Regions from separate parts of the Paenibacillus sp. FSL W8-0439 genome, predicted to be linked through region 1. Evidence: riboswitches for the same ligand, from Rfam matches in the RefSeq annotation. Region 1 holds a riboswitch; each other region holds the start of a gene.
The links. A riboswitch is a leader RNA that binds a small molecule or an ion and turns the genes downstream of it on or off. The one in region 1 is predicted to bind cyclic di-AMP.
Positions count from the first base shown of each region.

Region 2: linked by a shared signal. The riboswitch ahead of MKX36_RS00140 (3D domain-containing protein) and the one ahead of MKX36_RS13320 (3D domain-containing protein) in region 1 are both predicted to bind cyclic di-AMP.
Region 3: linked by a shared signal. The riboswitch ahead of MKX36_RS19910 (TrkH family potassium uptake protein) and the one ahead of MKX36_RS13320 (3D domain-containing protein) in region 1 are both predicted to bind cyclic di-AMP.
Region 4: linked by a shared signal. The riboswitch ahead of MKX36_RS00535 (C40 family peptidase) and the one ahead of MKX36_RS13320 (3D domain-containing protein) in region 1 are both predicted to bind cyclic di-AMP.

Region 1 covers NZ_JBBPAK010000001.1:3,134,487-3,139,110, forward strand. The annotation lists gene MKX36_RS13315 (polysaccharide deacetylase family protein) at 43-849, shown strand; gene MKX36_RS13320 (3D domain-containing protein) at 1,049-1,717, opposite strand; cyclic di-AMP (ydaO/yuaA leader) riboswitch at 1,724-1,893, opposite strand; gene MKX36_RS13325 (amino acid ABC transporter ATP-binding protein) at 2,137-2,859, opposite strand; gene MKX36_RS13330 (ABC transporter substrate-binding protein/permease) at 2,846-4,309, opposite strand; gene MKX36_RS13335 (M20 family metallopeptidase) at 4,458-4,624, shown strand, end outside.
Region 2 covers NZ_JBBPAK010000001.1:27,620-32,243, reverse strand. The annotation lists gene rnmV (ribonuclease M5) at 1-383, opposite strand, end outside; gene MKX36_RS00140 (3D domain-containing protein) at 530-1,678, opposite strand; cyclic di-AMP (ydaO/yuaA leader) riboswitch at 1,950-2,229, opposite strand; gene MKX36_RS00135 (TatD family hydrolase) at 2,430-3,200, opposite strand; gene MKX36_RS00130 (HD domain-containing protein) at 3,243-4,526, opposite strand.
Region 3 covers NZ_JBBPAK010000001.1:4,622,848-4,627,471, forward strand. The annotation lists gene MKX36_RS19895 (succinate dehydrogenase cytochrome b558 subunit) at 1-75, opposite strand, end outside; gene MKX36_RS19900 (LysR family transcriptional regulator) at 302-1,207, shown strand; gene MKX36_RS19905 (potassium channel family protein) at 1,213-1,890, opposite strand; gene MKX36_RS19910 (TrkH family potassium uptake protein) at 1,909-3,249, opposite strand; cyclic di-AMP (ydaO/yuaA leader) riboswitch at 3,650-3,802, opposite strand; gene MKX36_RS19915 (CPBP family intramembrane glutamic endopeptidase) at 4,064-4,624, shown strand, end outside.
Region 4 covers NZ_JBBPAK010000001.1:132,396-137,019, forward strand. The annotation lists gene motB (flagellar motor protein MotB) at 1-23, opposite strand, end outside; gene motA (flagellar motor stator protein MotA) at 16-810, opposite strand; gene MKX36_RS00520 (hypothetical protein) at 998-1,291, shown strand; gene MKX36_RS00525 (4a-hydroxytetrahydrobiopterin dehydratase) at 1,409-1,708, shown strand; gene MKX36_RS00530 (GNAT family N-acetyltransferase) at 1,787-2,293, opposite strand; gene MKX36_RS00535 (C40 family peptidase) at 2,596-3,096, opposite strand; cyclic di-AMP (ydaO/yuaA leader) riboswitch at 3,102-3,239, opposite strand; gene MKX36_RS00540 (hypothetical protein) at 3,516-4,343, opposite strand; gene MKX36_RS00545 (M1 family metallopeptidase) at 4,355-4,624, opposite strand, start outside.

The DNA of each region.
Region 1 (4,624 bases):
AGAGCACCACTAGGTACCACTGCACGGAAAGGGGGAATACAAATGCGGTACAGGGGAGTGTTGCCATGTTTAGCACTGTTACTAGCATTTTCAAGTTTTCCCGTTCACGCTGACACGCCTCCCAACATCGGAACGCCCCATCCCAAGGAAGCTACTGTCGCTACTTCGGTATATCAAAGTAAAGATCGAGCTACTCCAACATTAGCGATGCTACGAAAAAAGCATGCGGACATTTTTAAAATGTGCGGCCCGCACACCCGCCAAATTGCCTTAACCTTTGATGATGTGCCCGATTCAAGGTATACGCCGCAGGTTTTGGACGTATTACACGCAAACGGTATCAAAGCTACGTTTTTTATCGTCGGCCATCGTGCGGAAAAGCATCCGGGGATCATACGCCGCATCATCCGCGAGGGTCATGCTATAGGAAACCATTCCTATACTCATCCGGATTTCAGGAAGGCCACACCAGAACGCTTTCGCCACCAGATTACAAAAACAGAACGCATTTTAGAAGCCAGCGCAGGTTTTCGGCCCAGATTGATACGACCACCCTATGGTGAAATCACGGAGCCTCAAATTCAGTGGGCGCGTCGTCATGGGTACATGATCGTCAATTGGAATGTGGACTCTCTAGACTGGAAGGGATTAAGCAAAACACAGATTCAGCGTAACGTGATCCCGGCTACCAGACCTGGCTCCATTATTTTAATGCATGCAGGTGGAGGTCAAAGTTCCAACTTGCAAGGTACTGTCCAAGCTTTGCCGGGTCTAATCCACTCTTTAAAAGCTAAGGGCTACAAGTTTGTCACAGTCCCCCGGCTACTTCACACATCGGAACGAAAATAACAGTATGTCTAAGCCTCGTATATACCAACAACGTAAAAAGGCTGCCTTGACGAGCAGAATGCTTCTGCTTGTAAGACAGCCTTTTTTAGCGATAAACGACCGTACTGATAAGAAGTCGTCCCAGTTATATGTTGTGTGCTATAATATTAAGTTTACATAATATATATTATGTTTAATGAAATCAAATATATGCACAATGCTATTTATCAATAACGTACAGTTTCACATTTTGGAAGCCGAAGTCGTTCACGAATGATTTGTTGCCAGGGATAAAGATATCAATCCGCTTTCCGGTAATAGCGCTGCCCTGATCACGGGCAACGGCTACAAAAGAATGGTCTGGCAAGCCGGGATGGGAATAGCCTGTAACTAGCACCTTTGTTCCCATAGGAATGACTTTCGGGTCTACTGCAATTGTACCCAGTTTAAGCGGATTACCGTAGTAATCGACTGCACCCCATTTGCCATTTTCATCAGCTGCGGCTGAATATGCTGTTGCTTTAACATCAACAACTTTACTGTAATTGAATGTTTTGCCCCATGCTTCAATTGTTGGCCTCTCATTCGCTGGTGCTTTCTCCGTAAGAAGCTGTGGTTTCGAATCCGAAGCCGTCTTCACACTTTTTTCGTCTGGCACTTTAATTTGTAGACCTGCATATATGTTGTTGGACGCAATATCCGGGTTAGCCTTCGTCAAGTCATCTACCGATACCCCATAACGTTGAGCAAGCAAAAAGAAAGTATCGCCTTCTTTGGCAGTATGAAGCGAAGCAGCATTTGCTACTCCTGCTGTCTGTGCCAATCCTGCAATCGCTGCGGCAAGCACCGCAAATTTCATGGTTTTTCCAATATGTTTTAAGTGTTTCAAAGATATGTACCTCCTCTGTTATGCCTGCGAAGTTAGCTGTCGGATTCGGACTCAGGAGAAGCCCTATGCTTGTGCAATTCACCCCTAGGCATATTCCACAACATCTATATGACGCATTGGAATAATTGCCGTTGTTACGTCCCCCGCACTTCCCATGGTTTGAGCCCAGCACCTGAGTAATTGTTATCATTGCTGCTGCCCCGGTAAGTTTTGGCTTACTGCATAATATCACAATTTTGTAACCTTATCTGCATGAAAATGTTGGGAACCTTGAACATCATACTATATCCATTACAATTTTGTCATCAAAAATCGGTTTTTTGTTACGAAAATATGGAGATATGGTGACAAAAGGAGAAAAGCCCTCCGTGAAATATCATCACGAGAGGGCTTTGTCAATAATTCATAAAAGCATTTTCTTACAGCACTTTAGCCAGAAAATCACGGGTACGATCATGGCTTGGAGTTCCGAAAACTTGCTCCGGCGTACCTTGCTCTATAATTTGACCGTTGTCCATAAAGATGATTCGGTCTCCTACCTCACGAGCAAAGCCCATTTCATGCGTCACGATCACCATCGTCATGCCGCCTTCAGCGAGCTTCTTCATCACATCCAGAACCTCTCCAACCATTTCAGGGTCCAGGGCAGAGGTAGGTTCATCAAACAGCATTACGTGCGGCTGCATGGCGAGAGCACGTGCTATCGCTATACGTTGCTTTTGACCGCCAGATAACTGGTTCGGGTAGGTATTCTTCTTATCCTCAAGACCCACGGTCCGCAGGAGCTCCAACGCAATTTTCTCCGCTTCTTTCCCCGATTGCTTCTTCACCTGCGTTGGTGCAAGCGTCAGATTCTGCAGTATTGTTTTATGCGGAAACAGATTAAAATGTTGGAAAACCATCCCCATCTTCTCCCGAGTCGCATTAATATTATGACCACGGGCCGTAATCGGCTCACCCTCAAACAAGATTTCCCCTTCTGTTGGCTGTTCCAACAGATTCATACAACGCAAAAACGTACTTTTCCCCGAACCACTCGGGCCGATAATGACGACTACTTCACCTTTGGCGATATCTATATCAATGCCTTTTAAAATTTCATTCTTACCGAATGATTTACGCAGTTGTTTAACGGTGATCACTGGCTCTCAACTTCCTTTCCCATAAACCCAACAGCTTAGATAAGCTGAATGTCATTACAAAATAAATAGCGGCTGCGATTACGAATGGACTTAAGCCTTCGTAGGTAATATTCTTAATGACCTGGGCTTGATACATAATGTCCACCATCCCAATGGTCGAAATAATAGAAGATTCTTTAATGATCGTAATGAACTCATTACCAATAGCAGGCAATATAGATTTAAATGCTTGCGGTAAAATAACGTGACGCATCGCTTTGCCTCGTCCCATCCCGAGCGAGCGGGCAGCTTCCATCTGTCCACGGTCTACGGCCTGAATACCAGCACGGAAAATTTCAGCCAAATATGCCGAACTATTCAGAGACAACGTAATTATACCGGACTGGAGTGGCGTAAAATTAACACCTAACGTCAAAGCAACTCCGTAATGAATGATCATAAGCTGCACCAGCATAGGTGTGCCGCGCAGTATCTCTACATATGCGGTACCTAGCCACTCGATAATACGAATACCACTCATCCGCAGCAAGGATATGATCAGGCCAATAATGAATCCGAACAGTACTCCGAGCGCAGACAGCAATAGAGTGTAGCCGATACCCGTAGCGTAGAAACTGCGATATTTCAAAAATATATCTACAATGCTATTCGAAGAAACCTGTCTGTCAGCAGACAGTGCACTCGCTTCTGTAGAAAATTTCTCAATCGATCCGTCCGCTTTCAGGCGAGCCAACGTTTTATTTACTGAAGCAAGCAATTCCGCATTTCCTTTACGGATGCCTACAGCAGTTTCTGCTCCTTCATCTTCAGGTACTGCTTTAGCAAGTGTTACGGTACCGTCTAGCGTGTATCCTTTAGCAACGGTATCTTCGATTACAACCGCGTTGATACGCTTGGTCCGAAGCTGGAGTACCAGATCGGATATTTTATCCAATGAGGTTACAGAAGCATTAGGCACTTTTTGCGCAATTTCTTCCTGGATACTCCCCTTCTGCGCACCGAGCTTCTCTCCTTTTAGAGCAGCCATCGTTGAATATTTGTCTTTGTCCTCTGGACGAACCATAATGACTTGCTTGGAACGATAGTATACATCCGAAAAATCAATGCTTTTTCTGCGTTCATCCGTCGGCGTCATACCAGACAGCACCAAGTCTACGCGACCACTTTGCAGAGCAGGCAGCAAAGAGTCAAAACTCATGTCCTCTGGGACCATCTCTGCATCCAGATCCTTGGCGATTTCCTTGGCGATTTCAACATCAAACCCGACAATGGTATCCTGACCGTTAATAACTTTGTGAAACTCATACGGCGGGAAGTCAGCACTCATACCCACTACAAGTTTTTTCTGTGGCTTTCCTTCCGATCCGTATGCAGTGAGCATAGGAAGACCAGCCAACAGCAAGATAACCGCCGTCAAAACCAGGGCGGTAAAACGATATGCCTTTTTCAATCTTTTTTTCTCTCCTTAAATTCTTTATAATAAATAAGATTGTGTCATTATAAATGAATATGCATGATTATGCAATGAATGTTATAGTACAATTTTAGTATATCTATCGCAGTACCTACATTACAGCATATATAAAGGAGTTTTCAGCATGAATTTTAAACAGACCATTCAACACACCATTGAACAGCATGCCGAGCGGTTTAAGGACATTTCGTTGTATATAGGCGCAAACCCTGAACTTGGAAACGAGGAATTCCTAGCCTCTGCCCGTCTAAAAGAAGAACTTGCCTTTCACGGTTTTGAAGTTCAGGCACC
Region 2 (4,624 bases), 3.1 Mb from region 1:
AGTCCAGCGTCAATCAGGTCCGCCCATTCAATCAGCGGTTCGGCACCTTCCACTGTCGTATGTACCCGCGCGAGAGCGTGTCTGATGGCTTCCGGGGAGGCATTCTCTACGCCAATATCCCCTTTGCGCGTCGCCTCTGCCTCAGGTATAAAAGCCTGCTTGCAGCCTGGTACCTTGGAGGCGATGATTTTACGGATACGCTCCCCTGCATGATCGGGATCAGTTAAAATAATGACCCCCCGCCGTTCCTGCGCCAATGCAATTTTCCGCAGCGTCATTTTATTAATGGCTGAACCGCCAGTTTCTATCGTATCTGCTTCGACAGCACGGCGAATGGCTACCGTATCATCCCGGCCTTCCACCACGATCACTTCCTTGATCATCTTCGTTTCCCTCCACTGCTACACAGCAACATATATTTATCTTTCCCTGCTTTTGAAAACAAAATAAGAAGAGGGTATCCTCTTCTTAGCATGGCATAACTATGTTGTTAATACTATCGCATTGTCCTCAACATACACAACCTGTTTTAGTTGATTTCCGGCTTTACAGGTCCGATAACATATACGGTTTTACCGTGCTTACGACCAAATTGGTTGGCCCGGCTCAAACTCTCATAATACACATCGATTTTGTGGCCTTTAATCGCGCCACCGGTATCCTCCGCACGGCGGAAGCCCACCCCTTCAATATACACCCACCACCCGATTGGGATTACACTCGGATCGACAGCGATGGTGCGTCCTTCCGTGACACGCGTGCCGGAGGCGGTACGTGTACCGATACCTGGCTCCTGTGCGGAATACGCCGTCATGGAGACATTTTGTAAAACTTTTCTATAATTAAAATTAATACCTGCTTTACGGACAGCACTGCCCGAACTAACCTTTGTAGCCTTAACCGCATCTTTAGGGCCGATGGAAGCAGCTAGAACGACCGGTTTCTTCTTCGTTCCTACCGCAATTACCTTATCCACACGATTCTGTGCGACTTCCTTGTTGACCAGCTGTTTGGATACCAACTTTCCATCATGGTATACTTTTTGAACATGCTGGACTACCACACCCGATTTGCCACTTTGAATGACTCGATTATCGCCTTTATAGAGACTTGGATCTGCCGTTTTGATGACCTGATAAGGCACTTGTTTTTTCTGTTCGACCTGCTGTTTCTTCACACGGACGATTTTTATGTCCATGTTAGCTGAAACAGAGGCATCCAACGCAGGGTAAACTTTATCCGTTGATGATAATTTATAGCCCGAAGTGCGAATGGCACCCTCTACTGTATTTTCTGTTGTGTACAGCTTTTTCGTCTTATTGCCTGAGGATACTTTAACCTGATTGGCACGTTTAATGACTACGCGATCCCCATCCTGTACTGCCCCATTTAGCGGCATGGAAATTGTATCATGCGGCTGAAGTGAAATAGAATGCTCATTGAGCAAATCTTGGAGCTTGGATTCCCGGGTTTCTACCGCAGATGCCTTACCATCGATGACAAAAAAGACTTGTTTTTTAGATTGCGTGTACATCAGAATTGAAATCATAATCGTTAGTGCGATTAGAAAAATAGCAACCAAAGCAGCCTGGCGCACATTCTCTTGCTTCCAACGTAATACGTAAGACATGCTGGATGAGCGTGACTCATGGGTCTCCTCTTTTCGGAAAATGCCCATTTCCTCCGTCCTCCTTACATAGCCCGCCGTCTGGAGTAAGACATAGTTGATCGTTGACGTGACTATAACAGATTTTCTACAAGACAAGCCCGTACTGCGACTGTCCTGCACCATGTACCCGTCTTCGCGGCATGCTGTCCTCCCCTGTTTAACCACAGTATGATGACAGATTTTCTTTTATTCACAACAAAAAAAGCCAAAGAAAGAGACTAGAGAGCTCTTTCGTGGCTTCCGACATGTGTGAATATGCGGGAAAACTCATGCACGAGATGGCTTCTCTCTTGTTACGCTTACGGGGTTAGCTGTCGGGTTCGGACGTAGAGAGTCGCCCTAGCTTAGGTCAACCGCTCATGGCGGTCGCCTTCACATTCACCCCGAAGACCCAGAAAGAAATCGAAATACGGCTTCTCTACCTGTTCATCCCATTCGGGAAATGAATTTCGGTTGAGCCGGCTGCTGAAGAGACATTCTCTCTTGCACATACGCCGGACGTACTGTAAGCCATATCGGTTCCCCCGTTCCCTGCAAAAGGGACTCAGCGAGACTGGTTCATGAAATGATTTGTTGATGTTTACACTCAACAACAATTCACTGAAAAGATGATATCCTGTTTACATGCATGTTGTAAAGCAGGTTTCAAGTACATTTTTTAAAATATTCGGTTAAAAAATTGTAATATTCTTGAGTTTCCTGCAACAAAATCATAATTAGCTCCGTCTATCTCTTTATTTTGATTGATTTCTTCGCTTTTTCACTGAATGTCAAATCGTTCCAAAGCATTTTGGGTCGTAATGGATACCAATTCCTCCACTCTAATTCCCTTAATTTGGGCAGCTGCCTCTGCCACCAATCTCACATGGGCCGACTCATTTCGCTTCCCGCGAAACGGATGAGGCGTCAAGTATGGCGCGTCCGTTTCAATCAGCAGACGATCCAGCGGAACCTGGGCCAGTACCTCTTTTGGCTGCTTGGCATTTTTGAACGTTATGGGCCCGCCAAAGGAAAGGTGAAAGCCCATATCCAGCACCATTTTAGCGGTCTCCCAGCTCCCAGAAAAGGAGTGCATAACTCCGCCAATCTCGCTCGCCTTTTCCTCACGTAAAATTCTCACAATATCTTCATGCGCATCCCGGTTATGGATAACAATTGGCATGTTGAGCTCACGTGCCAGACCAATTTGGTTTCGAAGCACCCGCTGCTGTACATCCTTTGGTGATGTATCCCAATAGTAATCCAGACCGATCTCTCCGATCGCTACAACCTTTTTATGACTGCATAACGATGCAATCCATTCTAAATCCCCCTCCTGCATTGTAATGGCATCCTGCGGATGCCATCCAACGGCCGCATAAATAAAATCATACGTCTCAGCCAGCTTCATGGTGGATGGAATGGTCTCACGATTAAATCCGATATTGATCATCCGTGTTACTCCTGATTCGACAGCACGTGCTATAACTTCTTCACGGTCTTCGTCAAATTGTGGGGCATCCAGGTGAGTATGAGTGTCGAATAAATCCAAGGTTTTCATCTCCTTTTTTTACTTACATTTCTATATATTTGTCTATTGTTTGACAAAATAATTCCTTATTTCGGCAGGAAGCCTGTCTTTTACCCCATTCAATTTATTTTGGGGAAAATACATGTGATATTTTCCTCGGTGAATGCCACTTATTGAGCGCACAATTTCCGAAACTTCGGATATTTCCCGCACCTCGCCCTGACGTCCAAGCAGTAAAATCTGGTTGTCCGTTGAGCCGCCCTGCCGAAACACATCATAAGGAAGATCTGTTGGAAAATCAATTTCAAGATCATATTCAGGATGCAATCCAGCCTCTTTCAAAGCCTCTCGAATATGGTCAACGGTATCTGTATCCATATTTTCAATCTCTACATATTTATACAATCTACGATCCATAAAACGGCTACTCAAATCACTTAAAATTTCATCCTTTTCTCGTTTCCATTGGCCAAATACCGTCTGAATCAAAGACTCATCCAGCATCAAATACTGCTCCACTGTTAGTTCTCCTTTTAACAGATCGGGCAGCGGATCAAGCAGAAAACCAAACTCATATCCGTTTTTGAACAATTCCTTTGCTCTCTTAAAAATTTTACGTAACAGGATTTCCGAGCTGCGTGTTACAGGATGGAAATAAATTTGCCAGTACATCTGATAGCGTGACATTAGATAATCCTCTACAGCATGCATACCCGACTCTTTTACGACAATTCTCCCATTATGAGGACGCAACAAACGTAAAATACGATCCAAATCAATCGTTCCGTAGTTAACACCTGTCGAATGAGCATCCCGCAACAAATAATCCATACGGTCAGCATCGAGCGGACTTGTTACCAGGTTGACAACAATCGGCTTATCATACGTTTTGGCTATAACCGCCGCGACTTTGTGGGGCAGCATCTCATCCACTTGCCGTAGCACAGCGTTAATCTTCGTGTCGCCCAGTACAATGCGGCATGTCCAATCCTCATGGTTCATATGAAAGGCTTCTTCAATGGAATGAGAAAATGGACCGTGCCCCACATCGTGCAACAAAGCAGCACACAGAGCAACCAGTCTTTCTTCCTTTGGCCAGTCGGGAAAGTCTCCACGTTCAAATTGGGAAATGATGCGTCTCGTAATCTCGTATACGCCCAGTGAATGTGAAAACCGGCTATGCTCCGCTCCATGAAACGTAAGATAAGATGTGCCTAACTGCCGAATGCGTCGTAAACGTTGGAACTCCGGCGTATTGATCAATCGCCATATCGCAGTATCCTGAACATGGATGTAATTATGTACCGGGTCCTTAAAAACTTTTTCTTCACTGAGTGGCTGGTGCAAGATATCAGCTCCTTTAATATTCGGAATAATGGATTAAAATACAATAAAATCCTAAACGTCCTCCCTTATTCGACATTGTTTGTCGTAATATGTCGAAT
Region 3 (4,624 bases), 1.5 Mb from region 1:
ATGCTCAACAAAAAATAGAGCCAATGGAATGACGCCAAGAAGCGAATGCAGCTTTCTGGAATAAAATCCTCTCATCTAGGTCATGCTCCCTTCTCCCAATAATAGCGTTTTCAATAGTAATATAACATATAAAATGACAGTTCCCGACAGGGAATGTTCAACAAGGTGTCCCTTATAAGGAAAAACAAAAGTGTGAACATCTTGTGTCGCTTTCATGTTACTCCTTTTCGGCTTATAATGGAATTGCAATATACGTATTAATTATTATGTCTTTTTTGCATATAGAGAGGAAGTGGAAGATTTGTTTGAGGATTTGAACGCTTTTGCCGTCATTGTCGAGCAGTCCAGCCTGAATAAAGCCTCCAAACTGCTGAATTTGTCCCAACCCGCCCTGTCTCGCAAAATTGCCAAGCTGGAGGAAGAGCTGGGTGTCCATCTCTTTGATCGTCGGGGCAAACGGCTCGAAATTACATCGACTGGCCGATTTGTATATACTTTCGCGCTGGAGCAACGGCAACGACAGCTTCGCTTCTTACAAAAGCTGTCCCAGCACAAAAATGAAGCCCAGAGCATGCTTACTCTGGGCGCCAGTCTCACGACACTCCAAACGACGCTGCCTACCCTCGTCGAAGCTTTCATGAGCAAGCATCCTCAGACTGAGCTAAAGCTGCTCACCGGCAAGACGCATGAAATCGTTGCCTTTGTACGCGACAAAAAAGCAGACGCCGGCGTTGTCGGGTCTGCCATTCATGAAGCTGGACTGCGTTGCATTCCGTTATTTGACGATCATTTGGAGCTAGTCGTCCCCATCGGACATGAATTAACTGTCAAGACAGGAACGGCTTCAATGAAGGACTTGCAAGGATTGCCGATGATTATTTTCTCCAAAGGAACCTGGTACCGCAGTCTGACGGATGACTTGTTCCAGCGTAGTGGCATTATGCCGGATATCCGCATGGAAATCGACTCCTTCGAGGCGATTGTACGCCTGCTTCCCACCTGCAAGGCATCCGCTTTGCTGCCCAAATCCTATTTGCGCAGCGAACTGCTGCGAGATAATGGACTTACTGCATTGTACTTGCCTGATTTGAAGGAGACACGCCGAACGACCTCCCTCATCTACTCAGAAACGGCCGATCTCGGCCCAACAGCACGACGCTGGATTAGCGAGACACGCGCATCGTTTGCAGGCTACCGTATGGTATAGAGGATTTAACCCTCTTCATTGACATTAACGACTTCATCCTCAAAGCGGCCGATATTGTCATTGGAGCCGATAATGACCATAATATCGTCTGCTTTCAGCCGATCCATAGCTGTCGGTGCGATCAAGATACCATTCGCCGTATGAAGCGCCACGATGCTGCAACCAAAGCGGGTGCGCGCATTTAATTCTGCCAACGTTTTGCCATTCAGACATGCAGGCACATTAAGTTCTACAATGCTGTATTCCTTGGACAGCTCCAAATAATCGAGCAGATTAGGCGTGACCAGCTGATGCGCTACTCGAATACCCATATCCCGTTCCGGATAAATGACTCGGTCCACCCCAAGCTTCTCTAACGCACGCCCATGCAGCACAGATATGGCTTTGGCTACGACTTTTCTCACACCCAGCTCCTTCAGCAAAATGGCGGTCAGGATGCTTACCTGAATATCATCACCAATCGCAACAATGCCGCAATCGAAATTACGTATGCCGAGTGACCGCAACGCATCCTCATCTGTAGCGTCCGCCACGACAGTATGTGTCAGAATCTCACTCATACTGTCCACAACATCCTCATTCCGATCAATGCCCAGCACCTCGCACCCCATATCCACCAATTGCAAAGCCAGGCTTGAGCCAAACCGTCCCAAGCCAATGACTACAAACTGCTGCGTTTTCATATCTACTCGAAAACTCCCTTACCCTATAATTATTTTACCTTCTGGATGACGATACAATTCCTTACCCTTTTTCGGTCCCAGTGCATAAGCTAGCGTGAGTGGACCCAGCCTGCCTGCAAACATCGTCAGAGTAATCACCAGCTTGCCTACAACTGTCAAATCAGGTGTAAGCCCCATGGACAGTCCTACCGTACCAAAGGCAGACACCGTCTCGAACAAGATCATCAGGAAATGATGATCTTCGGTTGCGGACAGAATCATCGTTACCCCAATCACGAACAGCAACCCCAGCAAGGTAATAGTCAAAGCCTTATAAATGCGTGCCTGCGCAAGTCGGTACCGGAACAGCACAATGTCTTCCCGTCCCCGCAGCATCGAAAACACCGCTCCAATGAGCAGAGCAAATGTAGTGGTCTTAATCCCGCCTCCAGTGGAGCCAGGCGAAGCCCCAATAAACATGAGTATGATGATAAAAAACTGCGTAGCCTGCCGCAAGCCTGCAATGTCCAGCGTGTTGGCACCTGCGGTGCGAGGGGTAACGGACTGGAATAAAGAACCCAGCAGTTTACCACCCCAATCAAGCGAGCCAAGCGTCTTCGGATTCGTAAACTCAAATACAAAAATGACAAGCGTCCCGACGACAATCAGAGCAGCTGTCATGCTGAGTACCACCTTGGTATGCAAGGACAGTCTCTTACGCTTGCGATAATCTGCCAGGTCAGACATCACTACAAAACCAATACCACCCGAAATAATGAGAAACATGGCTGTAAAATTAACAATCGGATCATATACATAACCTGTCAGGCTGCGAAATTCACCGAACAAATCAAAACCAGCGTTATTAAACATGGAAATGGCATGCCAGATTCCAAAATAAATCGCCCTGCCTACAGGCATATCAAATGACCAGCGAATCGAAAAAATAGCTGCACATACGCCCTCAATCATCAGCGAGTACCATAGCACCTTGCGGATCAATCCGACAATTCCTTCGACAGAGGTCTGATTCATCGCTTCTTGCAAAATAAGGCGCTCCCGCAAGGAAATCCGACGCTTGAACACCAGCGCGATCAAGGTAGCCATAGTCATAAAGCCAAGTCCGCCAATCTGAATCAGCGCAACGATGACAATTTGACCAAAGGTTGTAAAAAAGAGCCCTGTATCCTTAACGACAAGCCCAGTTACACAGGTCGCGGAAGCGGCAGTAAACAAAGCGTCTATAAACGCAAGTGGTTTTCCTGTTGTATTAGAAATGGGCAGCATTAACAATAAACTACCTATTAGAATGATAATGGCAAAGCCTGCAACGAATATTTGCGGTGGAGAAAGCCGAAGCCAGCTTGCATTGGGATTCATTTATTCATCACTTCTCCTCCTTGGTGAACTATGAGCATGGAGATCGCTCAGCTCATAAAATCACCAATTCTTTTCAGTTTCTTTTATAAATCAGAAAAGTATCCGCAAAGCGGGATACTTTTGCCTTTCAATACTCACTACACTTTATACGTAACTACCTCATGGAACGTTTGATGACTTTAAGGCGGGCAGCAGCGAAGCGGTCCATTTGAATCTGGAGAAGCGATAGCGCTCGCCTTTGACTCTGAATTTTACCCTTATCAAGGTCTAGAAAATCAAAAAAAATTCAGTGGCAACAGCGATTGGAAGATCAAATGGAACGCGCAGCGTCCTTAACTCAGCAAACTTTTATTCACACTTATACACACAAAAAAAGACACCGGAAAACCGAGTGCCTGACTTGGTTCCTGCCCACAGCCTACGAGGTTAGCTGACGGATTCGGGCAGCACAGTATGCCCTATTTACACTTCCGATCCATCAGGATCGGCTGTAAAATTCACCCCAGTAACATGGTTCCCCCGTTTTCTCACAGAAATTCGGCTTAAATGTATGTCATTACCCATATATTTCATAGGCATTGCCTCAAGATTATAATCCTTCTCTATCCAGATCACAAAACCGATTTCGCCGAAAAAACGTGAAATTGGCTTTAATTTGCGATTGGACATCGCTTAATCACAGCTTATCTAATTTTATTAAAACTTTAAAGTGCTTTCACTCTGTTTTCATGAATATCGCTGGTCTGTTGGCGGGAACCTGTGCAGTATGATATCTTTAATGGATGTTCTTATTTACAGATTAAGGAGGAAACTCATGAATCCTATCGGGAAACCGGTCGTGCTCACGGCCAACTTCAAAAAATTAGGCTTGCTGGGCGGGGTTGGCCTGATTTGCTTTTTTATCTTTCAATTGCTTATTCCCTCGCTTAGCAATCCAAGTCCGGAATCATTGATGAATGCAAAGGTCATCAGCAAACAAGAAGCGATCGTACACGCCTTGGACTTTGCCCGTTCCGAGCTGGGCTATACGGAATCACAGCCAGAGAAGCCTGTCGTGACCTATCAGGCTGAAACAGATTTGTACGGTTATTTATCCAGAGAAAAACTGCTTCAAGCGTACGATCGTACATGGAAAAAAAATTATCCTTATGAAACCTTTCGGGTTGATTTGCCTGATTCCTCAGCGAAGGGCAAGCTGCAAATTCATGTGGATTTATCCACTGGGAAGGTCGTTAGCTTTAAACGGATCACCTCCAGCACCAATTACACACAGGCTGATGTTTCTACAGATGAACAAGCACGAAGCAAGCTTGTACGTATAGCTGAGGGCGACATGACGCTTGAAGCCAAGGAACAGGCTGCAGCAAAATGGATC
Region 4 (4,624 bases), 3.0 Mb from region 1:
GGTTCATGTCTCTTTTTACTCACTGGAATCGCCATCCTTCTGGGTCATCGAAGCCCGTTCGGTTGGAGTTAGGAAGATTGCTAGCTTTTGGCTGATGGCAATCGTCGAGATACCGGATTGAATCGAAAGCAGACCTTCGACCATCATTAACTTAAGTTCCACTTCTTTTTTGGATAGCCGTTTCAGCTTGTTGGACATTGGATGCCATAGGACATAACCTGTAAAAATACCGAGCAACGTTGCAATAAAGGCGGCCGCAATGGCATGGGACAGTTTTTCCATGTCACTAAGGTCGGCTAGAGCGGCAATCAGACCTACAACCGCACCGAGTACCCCGAGTGTTGGAGCGTACATACCGGCTTGGGAGAAAATTAGTGCGCCTGCGCGGTGTCTATCTTCGGTAGCGTTAATGTCTTCCATCAGAACATCGCGTACGAACTCCTGATCATTACCATCGATAATCATACGCATACCGCCGCGCATAAAGGGATCGTCGATCTCTTCGACCTTGGATTCCAGCGCGAGCAGACCTTCACGACGGGTAATGGATGCCCATTCGGTAAATGTACCGATAAGCTCCTTGCGATCCAGCAATTTCTGCTGGGTGAAAATAATTTTAAACAGCTTTGGCACCCGTTTCATGTCATCCATCGGAAACGCCATGAATATACTTGCTGCTGTTCCGACGAAAATAATCATGTAAGCAGCGGGATTATTGACCAGATTGACGACTGGCGCGCCCTTCAGGATCATCCCGACGACCAGTGACAAAAGCCCGAGCACAAGTCCAATAATGGTTGTAATTTGCATGATACACCTCATCCATGAGAATAGATTTTGAATCCTTTCATGCCGCATGGGTCGTCCTTGCCCCAAGCGCGTCATTATGAGACGGATTATAGTATTTATCGACAAAACTCTCTTTTTTGTTAAGGGCGAATTTCCGGTATAATAAAGTGATTATGTATTGAATCGCTGAACCACTGGAGGAAATAGCATGGGAGTAAAGCATGGGCGCGAGTATGAACAAATTTTGAACGATTTGACAGAGGCTGTGGGACGCATTCCAGATAGCTATGAATTTTTTGAAATGGAAGCAGAAGATTGGGACAGGCTGGACCCAGCGGGGTGCCAGGAAGTCAATGAGGCTTTGGCAGAAGACTTATTTTATGCACTGGGCACAGAACCTATAATCACTGTAGGCAGCGGTGTTGTGATTTATGAGCCGGAGCAGCACCGGATCTATGTACTCATCGGGGATGAGGAGCTGACGTCGGTCCCATTGATTTGATGGCCGTCTTATGGATTTATCAACGGGGCCGTGGTAATATGTACACCAATATATCGTAGTTTTGGCCGCATCTAAGCGGCTGAAAGGCTTCCGTATAAACGGGGAGGAGTTCGTAACATGCCTTTTACACAAGAAGAGATTGAAGCACATCTGGAGAAGCTGGAGGGCTGGGAACTGGAGGAAGGACGTTGGATCGTTCGGAAATATAATTTTTCCAGTTTTATGAAAGGAATTGCCTTCGTGGATGAAGTTGCCGCTATATCTGAGGCATTTAATCACCATCCATTTATTACGATTGATTACAAGACCGTGACTCTGCGTTTGACCTCCTGGGACGATGGCGGTATTATGGCCGTAGATATTAAGGAAGCCCAACAATATAATGAAGCTTTCGAAAAAATGCGCAGCAGTCATTGAGTTTGTAATGATCTGTCGTATATATGAAGAGCGCCTTCGTTATACAACATCGCGGTTGTATAGTGAAGGCGCTCTTATTTATAGAATCCGATTCTGTTGTTCAGGACGATATACCATACAATGGAACGGCTTTCTGCCATCTGGAGTCTGGCGTTCATAGGTATCCGTCAGCTCAAATCCAGCTGCCTTGTAGGCTCGGATAGCCCGCTGATTCCAAGTGAGAACCTCTAGGTCAATTTCATTCTGCGGATGACGTCGTCTGGCTTCCTCGGCAATGGCCCGGACAAAATTGGAGCCTGTGCCATGTCCGCATCTTTCGGGATGCATTCCAAGACCCAGCCGGGTCACACCGACCATAGGGAAATATTGAGCAAATCCCGTCAGCTCATTCTCTTCGTCCAGGACCGCAACATATTGCTCTTGGCGAAGCGTGGGACTTCCAAATTCGACTTCAAGTGCCTTCATTTGTTCCCAGGGAAGCCAGCCGTATATGTTGTAGGGGGGATCATAGCGCCACTCACAGATTTCAGCCGCTTGATGCTCGTCCATCGGTACGATCCGGTAGTTGGATATTGAGGCCGGCACTTTTCCATTCCTCCTTATGCAGGTACTTCAATCATTAACCACAGATTGTAGACAAGTTGTAGGAGAATGGCAAGCGTGTTTATTTCTTACCTAAGTCGGGTATACATTCAATAAGAAGGATTTACTGCTCATATGCTCCCCCAGCGGTGACGGTAAAACCGACGATGTTCGCTAAAATTGAAACCTTTTGAGGTGTCAGTTCGTCAGTAATGATAATCATTGCGATGTAGTGGACATAAAAAACCGCAATTCGATTCCGGCCAGAATCAAATTGCGGCTAGGGTTAGCTTGCTGTGCGGTAGTTATTCTACGTTGTCGTCATCAGGAATATCTGAAGCTACAGAATGGTAAGCGTCTGTGCTCATAATTCTTTTTGCACCGACATAACGGTTAGCGTAATAATTTTCGTTCAGTGAGCTAACTACTACACCACGTGAAGTCGAGGAGTGGGCGAATTTCCCTTCACCTACGAAGATACCTACATGGGAAACGCCTCTTCCTGTGGTGTTGAAGAACACCAGGTCGCCTGGTCTCATTTCATCGCGGGATACAGAAGAACCCATTTTGAATTGTGATCCAGATTGATGCGGCAGTTTAATTCCCAGTTTGTTGAATACATACATTGTGAAGCCGGAGCAATCGAATCCCTCGAGTGTAGTGCCTCCGCTTCTGTAGTTCGTTCCTTTGGCATCTTGGATGACCTGGTCCATCTTAGAGTCTGCAAATGCACTGCTGCCACCGAATGTAAAAGATGTAAAGGCAATGGCGAGACCCATGGCTGCGATCGTTAGCTTCTTCTTCAAAAAAAATATACCCCTTCCAATGCCTGCGAGGTTAGCTTAAGGATTCGGTAGAAGGTTCCCCTATGACCACTCTGTTGCGAGATCAATTCACCCAAACTGGTTCCCCCGCTTCCTAGGTGCCAGGAATTAGGCTTAACTTAAGATGTGCACCTTGGAGAGCAGTATTCACGACAACGATGTTTTTAAGATAAAGGTTACAATAAAGATTACAAAGTTGTTACTATCAGTTCACTGCGATTATTGTAACAAAGACAGCAGGCTTTGGCAAATGTTTCATCGCAAAAAGTTACAAAAAAAATCTGTTCCTAACGCTCTAGGAACAGATTCTGTTAACAGTATTCAGTTATGTGCCGTTTGCACGGGAAAGAAAAAAGTTTTTTCGACAGCTGAAAATACAGAAGAGAGGATATTGTGAGGGGTTAGCCTCTGCTGGAGATATCGATGTGCCATAGCCGATACTGTGAACTGATATGCCACAGCCTGACCAGACTGGTAACAAAATGATACGATTGTTGGAGAATCAGTGCCAACATACCGGTCCAAATCATCGCCACGGTGCCAAATAGACCGAAAACTAGCAACACACAAGTACCGAGCAACAGGGATACACCAACAGCCGGAAGAAGCTGGCGAAAGAAGGCGAGCAGGGAGGATAGTATGGTGTGACCACTGACAGTGCCCAGCTGCATATACAGGATGCACTGCCGAATGACCCAACCGTAAGCTATCCACCCCATGGCATAGGGCAACAAATGTAGCAGGTAAGAGGAAGATTGCAACGTTCCTACTACAATAGGATAGAGTCTCGGTACCACCCAAAAGGCGGGAAGCAGCAGCAAACCCAACTCGATGATGTAATACAATAGCGATGACATACCGTGGCGTTTCATCCCCTTGAAGAAGGACAGGCTTTGCGGTTCAGACGCATCGGTATGCAGGCTTTGATATATGCCAGCTCTAATGAAGGGAGTGATTAGTATGCGCAGTACGGTCGCCCCTAGTAATATCCACAAGTACACATGTACTTCCCGGCTGTCCATCAAGGCGATCTGTCCCTCCATCCAAAACAAGGTCTTTCCCAGTTCGTTTTGGCTCTGATCAGGATAACGTAGCAGCAGCGGGATAACGGCAGACTGTACCAGCCTATAGAGAAATACTCCCCACAGCAAACGATACAGAAATAAAATGATAACGATATAAAAGCGTATGCGTACCAGCGCCCAGCCTTCTTTTATAACAGTCCGCATCTATAGACACCTCACCATGACAGACTTCCAAGCAGTGTCTCCAACAGCTTGGTTACACTTACACTCCAACGGGTTTGTTGTTTTTCATCCAATTCAGCTTTCAGGCTATTATTAATATGCTTGTTCTCCAGTGCAATAGTGTATAGAGGATCTACAGTCACATAGGACACGGGGGAAGCGCTTTTGAGTCGGAAAGTTGTACTTTTGCCCGCACCATCCCATGCCTTGAATATCGTTGAGCCATCCTTGAAGGTAAATTGAACAGGGATTTTGGGATAATC